Regions from separate parts of the Ruegeria sp. C8 genome, predicted to be linked through region 1. Evidence: riboswitches for the same ligand, from Rfam matches in the RefSeq annotation. Region 1 holds a riboswitch; each other region holds the start of a gene.
The links. Region 1 has a riboswitch for cobalamin ahead of ACR0KL_RS03335 (DUF1636 domain-containing protein). Riboswitches for the same ligand answer to the same signal wherever they lie in the genome.
Positions count from the first base shown of each region.

Region 2: linked by a shared signal. The riboswitch ahead of ACR0KL_RS05525 (DUF1636 family protein) and the one ahead of ACR0KL_RS03335 (DUF1636 domain-containing protein) in region 1 are both predicted to bind cobalamin.
Region 3: linked by a shared signal. The riboswitch ahead of ACR0KL_RS21480 (hypothetical protein) and the one ahead of ACR0KL_RS03335 (DUF1636 domain-containing protein) in region 1 are both predicted to bind cobalamin.
Region 4: linked by a shared signal. The riboswitch ahead of nrdH (glutaredoxin-like protein NrdH) and the one ahead of ACR0KL_RS03335 (DUF1636 domain-containing protein) in region 1 are both predicted to bind cobalamin.

Region 1 covers NZ_JBQFRV010000001.1:658,108-662,315, reverse strand. Annotated here, with positions in the region: gene cobN (cobaltochelatase subunit CobN) at 1-595, opposite strand, end outside; gene cobW (cobalamin biosynthesis protein CobW) at 601-1,656, opposite strand; gene ACR0KL_RS03335 (DUF1636 domain-containing protein) at 1,653-2,033, opposite strand; cobalamin riboswitch at 2,117-2,320, opposite strand; gene ACR0KL_RS03330 (NAD(P)-dependent oxidoreductase) at 2,347-3,417, shown strand; tRNA gene ACR0KL_RS03325 (tRNA-Cys) at 3,457-3,530, opposite strand; gene ACR0KL_RS03320 (protein-L-isoaspartate O-methyltransferase family protein) at 3,752-4,208, shown strand, end outside.
Region 2 covers NZ_JBQFRV010000003.1:41,493-45,700, reverse strand. Annotated here, with positions in the region: gene ACR0KL_RS05540 (FecCD family ABC transporter permease) at 1-448, opposite strand, end outside; gene ACR0KL_RS05535 (ABC transporter substrate-binding protein) at 450-1,400, opposite strand; gene ACR0KL_RS05530 (ABC transporter ATP-binding protein) at 1,413-2,189, opposite strand; gene ACR0KL_RS05525 (DUF1636 family protein) at 2,186-2,533, opposite strand; cobalamin riboswitch at 2,640-2,844, opposite strand; gene ACR0KL_RS05520 (hypothetical protein) at 2,879-3,367, opposite strand; gene ACR0KL_RS05515 (hypothetical protein) at 3,364-3,585, opposite strand; gene ACR0KL_RS05510 (D-lyxose/D-mannose family sugar isomerase) at 3,706-4,208, opposite strand, start outside.
Region 3 covers NZ_JBQFRV010000025.1:844-5,051, reverse strand. Annotated here, with positions in the region: gene rsgA (ribosome small subunit-dependent GTPase A) at 1-839, shown strand, start outside; gene ACR0KL_RS21485 (alpha/beta fold hydrolase) at 883-1,740, opposite strand; cobalamin riboswitch at 1,901-2,120, shown strand; gene ACR0KL_RS21480 (hypothetical protein) at 2,209-2,616, shown strand; gene ACR0KL_RS21475 (phosphatase domain-containing protein) at 2,613-3,116, opposite strand; partial or broken gene ACR0KL_RS21470 (DNA polymerase III subunit gamma/tau) at 3,286-4,208, shown strand, end outside.
Region 4 covers NZ_JBQFRV010000013.1:101,529-105,736, reverse strand. Annotated here, with positions in the region: gene nrdE (class 1b ribonucleoside-diphosphate reductase subunit alpha) at 1-1,323, opposite strand, end outside; gene nrdI (class Ib ribonucleoside-diphosphate reductase assembly flavoprotein NrdI) at 1,305-1,718, opposite strand; gene nrdH (glutaredoxin-like protein NrdH) at 1,734-1,955, opposite strand; cobalamin riboswitch at 2,041-2,232, opposite strand; gene ACR0KL_RS16835 (DEAD/DEAH box helicase) at 2,321-4,198, opposite strand.

The DNA.
Region 1 (4,208 bases):
CGCCCGCAAAGGCAGTCTCAACCGGGATCACGCCGCGATCAGGACACCACGCGCCAGATTCGGGCAGGGTTTTAGCCCCCATAACAGGGCCGGCATAAAGCCCCGCCGCCAACGCCATCTGCGCCAAGGCGGCCTGTGCCGCGACTTCGCCGCCTGTGTCGCAGAGATGTGCCAGACGGCGCAGGGTCGAGACGGGCAGGGTGGAATAGTCATCCAGCCGCGGGTCCTCACGCCCGTCGGCGGGTAGGACGGCCAACGCGATGCCCTTGGCCTTCGCCAGCGACAGCACTTGCTGCAGCCCGTAAGCCCAGTAAGGCACGCCGCCAATCAGGCGGATCAGAATGCCCTTCGCACCCTCCAGCGTCTGCTCCACGTAGGTGTCGACGGACAGAGGATGTTTCAACGCCGTCAGGTTCGCCAACCGCATCGTGGGCATACGCCCATCCGGCCCGCCACCGCGATGCCAGCCCGCCGCGAAAGCGCCAAGGTCGCTGTCCGAGAAGGACAGCACCACCAAATCCGCCGGGCTCTGGCCCAGATCGGTTGGGATTTCCGTTTCTTCTAACCCGTGGCTTTCGCGGAAGACGACGTGCATGGGCCTTACTCGGCGGCCTCGGTCACACCCGCGAGGATATCGCGGATTTCCGCTTCTTTGATATCGTCATGCTCGGCGATCACCACCATGCGCGAGCGGCGTTCCTCACCGGGGCCCCATGGACGGTCGTATTGATGACGCACACGGGCACCCACGGCCTGCACCAGCAGGCGCATCGGCTTGCCTTGCACGGCGGCATAGCCTTTGACGCGCAGGATGTTCAGCTCATTGGCCAGACGTTCGATCTTGGCGACCAAATCGGCAGGATCGGACTGTTCCGGCAGATCAACGATGATGCTTTCGAAATCGTCATGCTCGTGATCGTGGTGACCGTCGTGATGCGAAGGACGAGCGTCCATGTCATCCTCGGCTGCGGCCTCAAGACCCAGAACGACGCGCACATCCACGGCGCCTTCGGCCACTTCGACAACGGGCAGCGGGCGAGGGGCCTCGGCGGCAATGATCTCTTTGGCTTTTGCCACGCCTTCGGGACCGGCCAGATCAGGCTTGGTCAGCAGGATGATATCGGCGCAGGAAATCTGATCCTCAAACACCTCGGATAAGGGCGTTTCATGGTCGATCGAGTCATCAGCCATGCGCTGAGCGTCCACCGCTTCGACATTCGGAGCAAAGCGACCAGCGGCGACGGCCTCGGCATCGGCCAGCGCGATCACGCCATCAACAGTGATTTTCGATCGGATATCGGGCCAGTCGAACGCCTTCAGCAGCGGCTTGGGCAGGGCGAGGCCCGAGGTTTCGATCAGGATGTGATCGGGGCGCGGCTCCAGCGCCATAAGGGCTTCGATGGTCGGGATGAAATCATCGGCCACAGTGCAGCAGATGCAGCCGTTCGCCAGTTCCATGATGTTTTCCGCCGGACAATCCGGGATCGCGCAGGATTTCAGGATATCGCCATCGACGCCGACATCGCCGAACTCATTAACAACCACGGCCAGACGCTTGCCTTGCGGGTTCTGCATCAGGTGCTTAACGAGAGTTGTTTTGCCCGAGCCCAAGAAGCCAGTGATCACGGTGACGGGGAGTTTTTCCAAGTTGCTCATTTCAGGGCTCCAATCGGGGGAATACGGGCTGCGCAGTTTTTGCGGAAGTGTTCAGGGCGCTCACGCCATTTGACCAAGCCGTCCTCGGTCGCGAGGTACTTGGTGGCGCCGTCCACGATCACGTCGACATGGTCGGTTTCGTTCAGATGTTCATAGACGAAGGTCCAGCGTTCCGGGCCGCCACGCAGCACGATGGAACAGCCCTCGTTGCAGTTGGATAAACACTCCACGGCTTTAAGGGTTATCCCTTCCGGCAGGTCCGCCTGTTCAAGCGCCTTGTGCAACAGGGTGCCGGGGCGTTTCGCGTCGTCTTCAACGGGCAGTCCGCGACGACAGGTGGTGCAAACCAGCAATTCGACCGGAGCGGTCTCGGTCATGTCTCTCATCCCCCCAAATCCTCATCGTGGGGGACGGGGTTTCATGCGGGTCCCTTGACCCGACACCGGAACACCCCGTCCGGTTTCATCTTCGGGCGCTGGCAGGTCTCCCGGCTTGCGGATGTCAGAGGCGTCCTCTGTCGGATGTCCCGCCTTCCCGGCTTTGCGCCAGTGGCTCGGGCACCCTCTCCGGTCACGGTCGCGGGGGCGGCTGCGTTTGGCGGAAAACCCGTTGACGCATTCCCTTTTCATCTGCTCTCACAGACACCAACAGGAGGCTCATGCGGCACCGACCCTCAGCTTGTCAAGCGCGATGCAGTCCAGACCGCTGTGGTGCGTTGAAAAGCGACCTGCCAGCGTCGCTAGGCGGCATGAATCGGGCGCTGAGGCGTGGTCGCATGGCCTTAGGGCGCAAACGGAGGCGAAATCCATGAAAGTAGGTTTTATCGGGCTTGGGAATGTGGGCGGCAAGCTGTCGGGGTCATTGCTGCGTAATGGAATCGACCTGACGGTTCATGACCTGAGTTCCGATCTGGTTGAGGCCTTCGTCGCGCAGGGGGCCAAAGCGGCTGATAGCCCGGCCCAGATGATGCGCGATTGCGATGCCGTGATCACCTGCCTGCCGTCGCCTGCGGCTTCGGACGCGGTGATGCAAGAGATGCTGCCCGAGGTTGGTCCAGGTAAGATCTGGATGGAGATGTCCACCACCGACGAGGCTGAGGTCAAGCGGTTGGGGGCTTTGGTTTTGGAGCGCGGAGGGGCCGCAGTCGATTGCCCTGTCTCGGGTGGCTGTCACCGCGCGGCGACGGGCAATATCTCGATCTTCGCTGGCTGCGACCGCGACACGTTCGAACTTATCTTGCCCTTCCTGACCACCATGGGGCGGCGCGTTCTGCACACCGGAGAGCTCGGCTCGGCCTCGGTTCTGAAGGTGCTGACCAACTATCTTGCCACGGCCAACCTGATCACCTGTGCCGAAGCGCTGGTCACCGCCAAGGCCGCCGGTATGGATTTGAACACCACCTATGAGGCCATCAAAATCTCGTCAGGGACCTCGTTCGTGCACGAAACGGAAAGCCAGGTGATCCTGAACGGTTCGCGCGATATTTCGTTTACGATGGATTTGGTGAAAAAGGATATCGGCCTCTTTCAGGACGTCGCCGACCGCGCCGGTGTTCCGCTGGAAATCAATCCGGTGATGATCAAGATCTTTGAGGATGGCATCGCCCGGTTTGGCGAGCGTGAGTTGTCGCCAAACATCATCAAACGCCTGGAGGAGGCCACGGGCTTGGACATCCGCGCACCGGGTTTTCCTACGGAAATGCAGGACGATGAGCCGGAAGAACCAGGGTACGAGGTTGTGCCTCAGGGGCGTTCCTCCTGAAAACTGATTTCCGAAGACGGTATTTAGAGGAAGGGGATGTGGAGGCGAGTACCGGAATCGAACCGGTGTACACGGATTTGCAATCCGCTGCGTCACCACTCCGCCAACTCGCCTTTTCAAGTAAAATCAAATACTTGCCGTGGTGTGGTGGGCGTTTTAGCAGCTTTCATCGGGGGCGTCCAGAGGATTGCCGTCGATTTTGGGCCGCAAATCAATATTTGTGGGCGGCCGGTCTAAACGGATCGTGAACCAGGCTTGCGGCATCTGGGCCGTTGTCGAGACAGGTCGAGTGTGGCACAAGCCATTTATCCAAGGGATTGAAAAGAGAGATCAGATGTCAGATTTCGCAGCCCGGCGCCGCACCATGGTTGATACGCAGGTACGACCCTCGGATGTGACCAAGTTTCCAATTATCGACGCGATGCTGTCCGTTCCGCGTGAAAGCTTTGTGCCAACTGCACAGCGCGAAGCGGCCTATGTCGAAGGGTTGATCGATCTGGGCAACAACCGCTGCATTCTTGAGCCGCGCACTCTAGCCAAGATGTTGGATGCGCTGAATATCTCCAATGAAGAAATGGTCCTCGATATCGCGTCGGCCTACGGGTATTCGACCGCAATCGCCGCTCGAATGGCGCAGCTGGTGGTAGGCGTCGAATCCGACGAACATCTTGCCTCTGAGGCGCAAAGCGTGCTGACGGAAGAAAACGTCGATAATGCCGTCATCCATGTAGGTCCTCTTGAAGAAGGGGCTGCCGAGCATGGCCCTTATGACGTGATTATGATACAAGGTG
Region 2 (4,208 bases), on a different contig from region 1:
CTGGCGCACTGGTGCGAAGGCTCTGAACCAGGGCCAGAACAATGCCGGACGCGATCAGGCCTCCGCAAAAGGCCGCAAGCGGCAGGGTCCAGACGCCCAGAACATCGCCTGTCACAGTGATGACCAGAACGGCACCCGCAGCGGCCCCGGACGAAAGGCCAAACAGAAACGGGTCAGCCAGGTCGTTGCGCGTTGTCGTTTGCAAAACGACCCCGACAACACCCAGCCCGGCCCCAATCACCGCCGCAAACAACGCGCGGGGCAGGCGCAAGTCAAAGACAATCCGGTGCAGAGGGGACATGTCGCCCTCAGTCACGCCAGTCCCCAGCCCAATCGCGGTGAAAACCTCGGCCAAGGGGATCGGGGTGGTGCCATAGATCGTCGACAGCAGCAAAAGGGCGGTCAGAATGACCGCCCCCAGCAGGACCGCCTGGCCCGTTTTCGTCATCTCAGCTGTTACCCCGGTGCATCGCCGTTGCCATCTTCTCGATCGCTTCGATGTTTGCCGGTCCCGGTGTCAGCTCTTCGTAGCGCAGGCCGATCCAGCGCTCGTTCTTGACTGCATCGGTCTGCGACATCACCGGATGTTCCTGCAGGAACTTAAACGTATCTGCCGCGCCATTGCCCGTTTGGTAGTCCAGCAGAACAAGGAATTCGGGGTTCGAGGCGGCGACAGCCTCCCACGAGGTGCGGCCCCAGCTTGTGTCCATGTCATGGGTGACGTTGACGCCGCCTGCGGCTGAGATCATCGCGTCGGGAATGGCATATTTGCCAGCGGTAAAGGGCGCATCGGCCGGACCGTCCAGCAGGAAGACACGGGGTTTTTCCAGATCGGCGGTTTTGGCTTCGATCGCGGCCAGTTGGTCTTTCCAGCCCGAGACCAGCGCGTTCGCCTTGTCCTCGACATGCATGACCGTGCCCAGACGCAGAACGTCGTCAAACAGCAGGTCCATGCTGGCTTCGGGACGGTCTTTGTTCAGGTGAATGCAGCTTTCGGTCAGCACCATGGTCTTGATGCCAAAGGGCTCCAGCGTGTCAGGGGTGACGTCCCCGCCGGGTTTCATTCCGTAATACCAACCGGCGAAGAACATGTCGGGTTCGACCGCGACGAGGTTTTCGACCGTCGGGTATTTCGGAGCGAGTTCGGGAATGTCGCCGCGCTGCGCGTCGAAATCGGGGCTGGTCTTGTACCAGCCGGTGATCCCGGTCAGGCCAACGATGCTATCCTGAAGGCCCAGTGCAAAGGCCATGTCGGTCATGTTCATATCATGAACCACGATCCGCTCGGGCTTGCTATCGAACACCAGAGGTTCACCGCAATTGTCGACGGTGATCTCTTGCGCGGCAGCGCCGCCCGCCAGCGCGCTTAAGACCGCAGCGGACAAGAGTTTCAGTTTCATCAATCTCTCCTGTTAAGATGAAAGCTTTCGTTTTCGGATGTCCAGCGCGGGGATCACGCGTCCTTCGTGCTGGAAACACAAATAGTCAACACCAAAAGTCTCGCGCACGCGGTCCGGCGTCAGAACTTCGGAGACCGGGCCGAAGGCCGTCAGTTGCGCGTTCTTCATCAGGGCGACGTGGCTGGCGAATTCGGGGATCATGACTAGATCGTGGACGATCATCACAACCGTCACGCCCAACTCGGCGACCAGAGACAGCATGTGCCCCTTGGCATCCGGGTCCAGATGGTTGGTCGGTTCGTCCAAAAACAGCAGCGAGGGGTTCTGCGCCAAAGCCCGTGCGATATGAGCGCGCTGGCGCTCTCCGCCGGACAGTTTTGCCATCTGTTTGCCGGCCAGATGGGACAGCTCGGTGGTGTCGAGCACGCGCTGCAGGTCCGTTTGAAGAGCTTCTGCGGATTTGTCGGCCCTGATCGGGATTTGCCCAAGGGCCACATAGTCGCGCAGGTGCAGCCGCCCGTCGGGTACTTCCTGCTGGCCGACAACGGCAATCCGTCTGGCCCGCTCCAGCGAGGACAGTTTCCGCAGGCTTTGATCCTGAATACGCACATCGCCTAGCGCCAGTTTTGCGACCCCGCACAAGAGGTTGAGCAGCGTCGTTTTGCCCGCCCCGTTCGGGCCAGCGACGGCCAATATCGCGCCTTCCTCAAGCGAGAACGAGGTGTCGCGCAGCAGAACATCGCCGTTCAGGGCGTAATATTCCAGATTTTCAGCGACCAGAAAGCTCATGCCGTGCCCTCCGGTGGCAGGCAGGGCATGCGCGACAGGGTTTTGGTATAGAGCGCCAAAGGACGGGTCGAGGCGCTGGTCCAGCCATTCTCACTGTCGCGAAATTGATGGGCGAACTCAGCCAAAGCGCTCAGATCAGCAGGGGATTGAATGTCGCCGAACAGATATTGCGCCTTGCCATTGGCCTGCAGCCCGACGGTCATCGGGCGATCACACCCGGCCATACAGTCGATCAGGCGTGTCGAGAACCCTTCGGGCAGCTGGCGGTCCAACGCTTCTTTTGCCTCGTGCGCAGGGATCGGCCCATTGCAGGTGCCGCATATCAGGACGAAATGATCAGCCATGGCACGCGTCGCCGACTTGAACGAAAGCCGATTGAAGGCAAAAGCCATGAGTTGCATCAGCACGCAGATGTGCCATCGAGCCTCCTTCCGGGACACCCCGCCCCGGGTTGGTTAAACTGTGATGGCAGGTCTCCTGACTTGCGGGTCATTGCTCGGCCAACCTTCCCGACCTTTGGGGCCAGTGGTTTTGTGGCGTCGCTCTCCGCTTACAGTTGCGGGGGCAGTCACGGCATTGGCCTTTGGGCCGCACCGTATTCCCATTTTCATCCCTCAGACACAGGCCGTCGGGAACCATCCAGAGCAGCTAGTCTGCTCACGCTCCTATTGTCAAGCACAGGAATCGCGCTAGCGGACCACACGCAGGATCGGCCTGCGCGCGGGTTGGCCCGGTCCGACGCCATTTGTCGGGAACTGGCTAGCCAGGGTCAAACCGGCCTGTATCAGATGGGCGTCCGGATAGCCTCCGGTCAATTCGTTCAAGGCATCGCGCGCTGCCGGAGTTTCGTCGCGGCGCATGTGATGCAGCATCCGGAGCAGGGCGTGCTCGTCACATGTCAGTTCTTGCCGTGTTTCAGCACAAAGCGGGTCTTTGAAGGCCAGACCCAGAGGGCGGGTGTGTAGCGTGGCCTTGATAATCTTGAAGACCAGATGCGCCAGAACAAGCCCCTGATCGCGCCCCCAACGCTCGGTCGCTACCGAAAAGGCATGTTGCCAAGCCTGTGTTTCCGGCTCTGTGAAGCTGAGGATGAAGTGCCGCATGACAGGCAGCAAACCGCGTTCGAAACCGTCAAATTCGATGCGGGGCAGTGTGTGGTTGGATGCCGAGTGTTTCATGCGCGTTCCCTTTTGGGGTCGAGGGCTTTCGCGGCCAATGGGTGGACGTTTTGCGGAAGCGTATTGGGATCAACTGGCGTTTCAAGACGCGGTGATGCAGCGCGGACGGAAAAGCTGAGATCAGCCTCAATCGCCTGCCTCAGTTTTGGTTTCAATGCGCAGCCATGGCGACTGGCAACAGCGTCCATGGCCAACAGATCGGCGAGGGATTTTCGCATGTCAGGTTTTCTTTCGGTCGCAAAAATGGGACCGGGCGATGATTCCAACGGAATCTGACTGGGTCAGCCATTAACTGACTAAATTAGTCAGAAAATGCAAGCGCGAAATTCTTAATGAAGTCAGTAGTCGGCAACCAACAGGAAATCCGGCGCTGCATCTTCTTCGATTGTTGCAAAGCGGGGGATCGGGTCTTCAAATACGTTGTCCGTCCGGTCGTCATTCACGGTTGAGACTTCGCCAATCAAGCAATCCCCACCTTCCGCCCAGAAGGCATGCCAGATGCCGGGCATCAAGGTCACGCTCTGACCTGGCTTCAGGCGCAGATGCTCTCCGGGCCCTATGGTGACAGGGCAGGCATCGCTGGGAACAGTGACTGGGGTATCCCGGTCGATACCGCCATCGGGGTCCGAGGCATAGATTTCCATAACCAGATCGCCGCCGCCTCGGTTGATGATGTCCTCGGCTTTGACGATATGGCGGTGCATCGGCGACAGCTGTTTGTCGCGAGAGATCAGCAGCTTTTCGGCATAGAGCATACCGCGCCCCCGGCTCAGATCGCTGACGTTGCCGTTGCGCAGGGTGAACAGGAACAACCCAAGTTCATCGAACTTGCCTTGACCAT
Region 3 (4,208 bases), on a different contig from region 1:
TGCTGGCCGATGACAAGAATCGCGTTCAGCATCTGCTTGACCGGCGCAGCCTGTTGCAACGCCGTGCTGCCGGAACCGGAGCCGAGGCGCAACTGATCGCAGCCAATGTTGACGTGCTGTTCATCGTCAGCTCGTGCAATGCGGATTTCAATGTGCCCCGGCTCGAACGGTATCTGGCACTGGCGCATCAGGCGGGCTGCTATCCTGTCGTGGTCCTGACCAAAGCAGATAGCTGCTCGGACCCCGCAGCCTACGCCAAGCAGGCCGAAGCGCTGGCACCGTTTTTGACAGTCCTGACGGTCAACGCGCATGAAGCGTTAGACCTGCAGCAGGTTCTGGCATGGTGTCCGGCGAGTCAGACAGCGGCTTTGGTCGGGTCATCCGGGGTTGGCAAAACAACGCTCGCCAACGGAATGACCGGGCAGGATCAGGCAACAGCCACAATCCGCGAGGATGACGCCCGAGGCCGCCACACCACGACGTCTCGCGCCTTACATCCGATGCAAAATGGCGGTTGGCTGGTCGACACCCCCGGCATGCGCGCCCTGCGCCTGCTCGACGCGCAGGACGGGGTGGACGAAGTGTTCTCGGACATTCTGGAGCTGGCCCAAACCTGCCGGTTCTCGGATTGCCAGCATGAGGCCGAGCCCGGTTGCGCTGTGCAGGCGGCGATTGAAGCAGGCACACTGGATGCAGATCGGTTGGAACGCTGGCGCAAGCTGAGGCGCGAGGATCAGCGCAACTCTGAGACCGTGGCCGAGGCGCGGGCACGCGACAAGGCTTTCGGCAAGATGGTCCGATCTGCGATGCACGGAAAATCCGCGCGGCGCGGCGATTGAAACACGGGCTGAAAAAGGGGCGTCGGTCCGCCGGCGCCCCCCATCAAGCGATCAATCGTGGCCAGAGCACCGCATTTCGGCGGGCAAACACACCGATATGGCCGATCTCCCGAACACCAAACTCTTCCGGTGACAACAGGTGACGGCGTGCTTTTGGACCATAAAGCTCGGCCAACCGCCAAACGGCAGCTTCTGGGACCATCTCATCATCTGTGAAGGCAAAAAGGTCGACGGGAACGTCAGCATCCTGCCACGTAGCTTGCGGCAGTGTGTCTCCGATCTCGGGCAGATAGCTTTGCGGCGCGGTGCACCATTTGCGCCATTGCCAATAGACCTTAGGCGGTAGGTCTGTTCCAAACCCAAGTGCCTTGCCCGGCAAATACCCCAGGCCGCTCACGACCAGAGGCACATGCCCATACCAGAACAACCCGGCCAGAGCGCGGTACGGCCAAGGATGATCGCCCAACTTCACAAGGCCAGAACAGACGCAGATCATGCGATCAATCTTGTCGATATCCGGCTGCACTGGCCCCAGCATCCCTCCAAGCGAATGACCAACTGACCATTGCTGCGACAGCGGGAACCGTCGGCGCATCTCGGCCCGCGCGGCGGGCATGTCCTGCAACGCCCAATCGGCCATCGAAATCTTCGACCGACGCTGTGGGCCCGATTTCGAATGCCCGAATTCCCGGTAGTCGTAGATCAGACAGGCGATATCACGATCCGAGGCCAACCATTGTGCGAAATGCTTGTAGTAGTCTCGCGGAACCCCTGTCGCGCTGTTGACCACCACTACGGTTTCGGGCTGCGCCACGGGCCGGTAGATCCGCCCGGACAGGGCACCATCCCCCACCGGGATCTGAACATCTTCGATCAGCACTGTTTGGTTTGCATCCAGCATGGGCATCCTCGGTGGAAAACTGAACTGATGAGTTCACATTGCAACTTGACCCCAGACAGCCCATGCAAGTCAACTGCGATCCCGCTTGACCACGCGTCCACTTTGCGGATCGTCTTTCCGCAGCGCAGAAAGTTCAACTTGACTCAGAATGGTTATGAACGCTAGCGATGGTCCGATGGTTCCCGGCTTTCACAAGAAGTCGGGATGAAAAGGGAACACGGTGCGGTTTTCCCCGGCTTGCTCGGGACGAACCAAATCCGCGACTGCCCCCGCAACTGTAAGCGGTGAGCGATGTCGAAGATCCACTGGCCGAAAGGCCGGGAAGGTCGGCAAAGCGATGACCCGCAAGTCAGGAGACCTGCCATCGTCAACATAACCCAAACTCGGGCGGGGTGTCCGGGCAGGCCGTGACAGACCCTATCTGCCCCACCTGATCCCAGCCCCTGTCCACCGCGCGGAGGGCGCAGGATGATCTGGAAGACGAAGACACATAGGTTCTCAGCAACCATCTGCCAACATACCGGCAAGACTTGCCCTGCATTGGCACGGCTGGCGCGTTCGATGGTTGACGCACTGGACCAAGCCGGTCCGGCGACCACATCGGATTTCGAAATCGAAGGCAGCAGCGACCTGACCCATTGCACGGACGGCTGCCACGCCCGGTTTCGGGCCAGCCAGTCTCGGGTGCGGGTCTATTGCGGAGCGGACCCTAATGCCGACAGCGAGACCCTCCATCGCTACGCCGACCTTATGTTCGGAACCGAAACGAGCAGCCTGCCTAGCGCAGCGATGACATCCCTGCCCTGCGCCATGCTCGAGGCATCAGTGATTGCGCCGAGCAAAACGACCCCGGCGGAACTGCAACTGTCGGCTTAGGAGTCTGCCAAAGCTCGGGCGGGCAAGGTGGCCCAGTGCTTCTGCGCATCGGTTTCGACCGCGCAGGGGCGTAGCTTGCGCAACCGATCCAGCGCTTGGGTTGGAGCCTCGCCGCATTCGATCATCAACCGCAACACAACCATGCCAGAGCGACCACATCCGCCCTGACAATGGACAAGCACGCGCCCTCCGCCAGACAAAGCCTGCCGCGCCGCGGCACTAACATCGGGCCATTGCGCATCAACCTCTGACGGTGGCACGCCGAAATCCTGAATCGGCAGATGCACCCAGCGGCTGGCGCGCCCCTGAACGTCGCGGCCAAAATCGCGGGCTCCAAACTGGACCAGCTCGGCCTCGGTTGTCATCGAAAGCACGAGCCCCGGCCTCCAATCTCCAATCGTTTCAAGGTCGCCTGCATAGTCGCCGCCCTTTCCCGGCATCGACGTTAGGGCAAGTGTGCCCCCGCCCACTTGCAAAGCATGAATGACCAAATTCGTCATGACAGCATCCCCCCGGAAGCGTTGATCCTGACTTTAGGCTTGATTCACAATCTGCAGAGTGTACCCCTGACGCGCCGGTTTCCAAAACAAAATCGTTCTTCAACTCATGTGGACGCGGGCGGCGCAGGCCTCTACGCTGCGGTGACGTTCCGAATCCGCCAGAGCAGACATGACCGACTCAGACAGCCCCGCCTATCAGGTTCTCGCCCGAAAATACCGCCCGGAAACCTTTGCCGATCTGGTGGGTCAGGATGCGATGGTCCGCACGCTCAAAAACGCGTTCGAGGCGGATCGCATCGCGCAAGCCTTTGTCATGACAGGCATTCGCGGAACCGGTAAAACCACGACCGCACGGATCATTGCGAAAGGCATGAACTGCATCGGACCGGACGGAACTGGCGGACCCACGACCGAGCCTTGCGGCCAATGTGAGCACTGCGTCGCCATCATTGAGGGCCGTCATGTCGACGTAATGGAGATGGACGCCGCCAGCCGCACCGGCGTCAATGATATTCGCGAGATTATCGACAGTGTTCGCTACCGCGCTGCCTCGGCCCGCTACAAAATCTACATCATCGATGAGGTCCACATGCTGTCGACCAGCGCCTTCAACGCGCTGCTCAAGACGCTCGAGGAGCCGCCGGCGCATGTGAAGTTCATCTTTGCCACAACCGAGATTCGCAAGGTTCCCGTCACGGTTCTGTCGCGCTGCCAACGCTTCGACCTGCGCCGGATCGAACCCGAGGATATGATCGGCCTGCTACGCAAGATCGCCTCTGCTGAAAGCGCTGAGATTGCCGAGGATGCGTTGGCGCTGATCACCCGTGCTGCCGAGGGATCTGCTCGCGACGCGACCTCATTATTGGATCAGGCGATCTCGCATGGGGCCGGAGAGACGACGGCAGATCAAGTCCGCGCGATGCTGGGTCTCGCGGATCGTGGCCGGGTTCTGGACCTCATGGACATGATCCTGCGGGGCGATGCAGCTGGGGCGCTGACCGAGCTTGGTGGCCAATACGCCGAAGGGGCTGACCCACTGGCCGTGCTGCGTGATCTGGCCGAAATCACTCATTGGGTTTCTGTCGTGAAGAT
Region 4 (4,208 bases), on a different contig from region 1:
GGACACCGCCGTCAGCGCGCGGATCGCAGCGCCAACAGTGCGGCCCAGATCGCCACCATCCATCGTCTTGGCGATGTTCAGCGAGCCGAGGTTGCAGGAGATATCCGTGCCCAGATGCGAATAGCTGAGGTCATCGTTGAACTCGGACGCTTCATTGACCTGCAAAATCTCGGAACACAGGTTCGACATGTTGATCCGGCCCGCGATGGGGTTCATCCGGTTCACCGTGTCTTCGAACATCACGTAGGGGTAACCGGATTCGAATTGAATCTCGGCAATGGTCTGGAAAAACTCACGCGCATTGACCTTGGATTTTCGGATGCGCTTGTCATCGACCATCTCGTGATACTTCTCGCTTACCGAGATTTCCGAGAACGGCACGCCATAGACCTTTTCCACGTCATGCGGCGAGAACAGGTACATGTCGGCGTTCTTTTTCGCCAGCTCGAACGTGATGTCGGGGATGACCACGCCAAGGCTCAGCGTTTTGATACGGATTTTCTCATCCGCGTTTTCGCGCTTGGTGTCGAGAAAGCGCATGATGTCCGGGTGGTGCGCGTTCAGATAGACCGCACCCGCGCCTTGCCGCGCACCCAGTTGGTTGGCGTAAGAGAAGCTGTCCTCCAGCAGTTTCATCACCGGGATCACGCCGGAGGATTGGTTCTCAATGCCCTTGATCGGCGCGCCGTGCTCGCGGATGTTGGTCAGCAGCAGCGCTACACCTCCACCGCGTTTGGACAGTTGCAGGGCCGAGTTGATGCCGCGTCCGATGCTCTCCATGTTGTCCTCAAGCCGCAGCAGGAAGCACGAGATCAACTCCCCGCGTGAGGCTTTGCCCGCGTTCAGGAAGGTGGGCGTGGCGGGCTGGAAGCGGCCGTCGAGGATTTCTTCCATGAAGGACAGGGCCAGCGCCTCATCACCGCGTGCCAGCGCCAGCGCGGTCATGACGACGCGATCCTCATAGCGTTCCAGGAACCGCTGCCCGTCACGGGTTTTCAGCGTATAAGAGGTGTAATATTTGAACGCGCCCAGAAAGGTCGGGAACCGGAACTTCTTGGCATAGGCCGCATCCCAGATCTTACGCATGAAGTTCTTGGAATACTGGTCCAGAATGGCCTCTTCATAATAGCCCTCGGAAACCAGATACCCGAGCTTTTCGTCCAGCGAGTGGAAGAACACGGTGTTCTGGTTGACGTGCTGCAGGAAGTACTGCCGCGCGGCCATACGATCGGCATCGAACCGGATCTTTCCCTCACCATCGTAGAGGTTCAGCATCGCGTTCAACGCGTGGTAGTCCTGCTCGTTTACGCTGCTGTCGAGCATAGGTGTCTCCCTAGTTTTTCCAGCCCGGCGCGGACGCGGGCGATGTCGGTCTCTGTTCCGGCCAGCTCGAGCGTGTAGAGCAGCGGTACGTTGCATTTCTGGGCGATGATGCGACCGGCCAAAGCGTAGGTCGCACCGAAATTGCGGTTGCCTGTGCCGATCACCCCAACGATCCCGGCACGTCTGTCCGGGTTGTTCAGGAACCGGATCACCTGTTTCGGAACCGCCCCGCGCCCTTCGCCATCGGCATAGGTGGGGCTTATCAGCACGTAAGGGTGTCCGGGGTCAGGCAGCGGGTCCATTCCATTCGGAATGCGGAAAGAGGTCAGGCCCAGCCGCGAGACAAAGCGGTGGGTGTTTCCGGATTTCGATGAGAAATAGACCAGCGCCGGGATCGGCGCGGCCATGGGTCAGGCCAGTTGGGCGATCATGTCCGGGCGGAAACCCGACCAGTGATCACTACCTGCCACAACGACAGGGGCCTGACGATAGCCCAACTCGGTCACATGGGTCATGGCGCTGTCGTCCTGGGTCAGGTCGATGACGTCATAGGTGATGCCTTTTGCATCCAGCGCGCGGGTGGTGGCGGTGCATTGTACGCATGCGGGTTTGGAATATACGGTAATGCTCATGTCGTCCTCTGTCCTTTTAATGAATGCCGAGGACGCTGCGGGCAAAATGACCCCTGAACACGCCCCCGAACCCTCCGTTCGCGGTTCTCTTTCTTTGCTTACGGCAGGTCTCCTGGCTCGCGGATTGACGTTCGAACTGGCCTTCCCAAAAGCACGCTTTCAGTGGCGTATTCAGTCGAACTCTCCGCTTACAGTTGCGGGGGCAGCGCCGGTTTTTCACCGGTTTCCCTCTTAGCTTTCAACAGGAATCGAAAGAACCGAAGCAACACCATATTGGGGTTGGTGGTGGCATGTTGTCAATATATGGTGTGGCGAAGAAAATAAATTTCTTCGCTTGCACAACCAGCCACGTGCGCTAAGGCGGTCTACCTTTTCCGCTTGGGCATCGCGTTGCCACCCTTCATCGCAGCCGCCCGCGCGCGGTTTTTCTTGCTGCTTGGCTTGCCTTTGGGCGGAGGCGGGCCTTTCGGACGGCGCGCGGGTTTCTTATGCTGATCGCCCGAGGGCACCTCTTCCCGTTTGGGGCGCGTTTCGGGCTTGGGTTTCTCGGCCGGTTTCCGGTGTGGTTTTGCGGGTTGAGGCTCAGCCGCGCGGGCCTGGCGTTCAGCACGTTCGGGGCGCTTCTTGCCTTTGAAGTCGCGCTTGGGGCCTTTGCGGCCACCACCGGAAAGGGCGGGCGGCGCGTCCAGTTGCACGATGGTCTTGGTGCCTTCGACCGTCATTTTGGGGCCGATGGCCTTCAGGAAACCTTCGACACTGCTTTCGCGAATCTCGATATAGCTTTCTGTGTCAGCAATGCGGATCGCGCCGATATCGTCTTTGGTGATCTTGCCCGCCTTACACAACATGGGCAGCAAATAGCGAGGCGAGGCGTTTTCGTTGTGTCCCTCCGACAGCGAAAACCACACGCTTGGGCCAAAGGGCACGTTCGGTTTTGCCGCTGCATCCGGCGTGTCGCTCAGCTCTTCGGGGGCGGAGTGCTTGCGCCCGTATTGACGCAGATAGGCCGCCGCCAGCTGTTGCGGCGAAAAGCGCGAGACCAGATCGTCGACCAGAGCACTTTCCCCCTCGGTCACATCCACGGTCCAATCATCCGAGCTGAAAATCCGCTGCATATCCTGCGCCTGAACCTCGTCGGCCGAGGGCGCAGACCCCCACTCGGCGGTCAGCTTAGCGAATTTCAGCAGGCGTTGCGCCTTTTTGAACGATGCAGGCGGTACGATCAGCGCGCTGACGCCTTTCCGCCCGGCGCGTCCGGTTCGCCCCGAGCGGTGCAGCAGCGTTTCATGGCTGTTCGGCAGTTCCGCATGGATCACCAGATCAAGGTTCGGCAGGTCGATGCCGCGCGCGGCCACATCGGTCGCCACACAGACGCGGGCGCGTCCGTCGCGCATGGCTTGTAGCGCGTTCGAACGTTCGCTTTGCGTCAGCTCGCCGGACAGGGCCACGACCGAGAATCCACGATTCGACAGCCGCGCCGTCAGGCGGCTGACCATGGCGCGGGTGTTGCAGAAGATGATGGCGTTGGGGGCCTCGTAGAACCGCAACACGTTGATGATTGCATTCTCACCATCGCGCGGGGCCACGTTCATCGCGCGGTATTCGATATCGGCATGTTGTGTGCGCTCGCTGACGGTGCTGACCCGCTCGGCATCGTGCTGATACCGCGCGGCGAGGGAGGCGATGGCGCGGGGAACCGTCGCGGAAAACAGCAGTGTCTGACGCTCGGACGGTGTCTGTTCCAGAATGAACTCAAGATCTTCGCGGAAGCCCAGGTCGAGCATTTCATCGGCTTCATCCAGAACCACGGCGCGCACAGCAGTCAGGTCAATCGACTCGCGCATGATATGGTCGCGCAGGCGGCCCGGCGTTGCGACCACGATATGCGCGCCACGGGCCAGCGCCCGCCGCTCGTCTCGCATATCCATGCCGCCGACACAGGACGCGATGAACGCGCCTGCATCCGCATAAAGCCATGCCAATTCGCGTTTGACCTGCATCGCCAATTCACGCGTCGGCGCGATGACCAGCGCCAAAGGCGCGCCAGCCCCATCGAATACATCCACGTCGCCCAGTATGGTCGGGGCGATGGCAAGGCCGAAGCCAATGGTTTTCCCCGATCCGGTCTGTGCCGAAACCAACATGTCGCGACCTTCTAAGTCGGGCGCGGATACGGCGGTTTGGACAGGGGTCAGCGTGTCATACCCTTTGCGATCAAGGGCGTCTTGAAGTGTCTGATTCATGGCTCGGCTC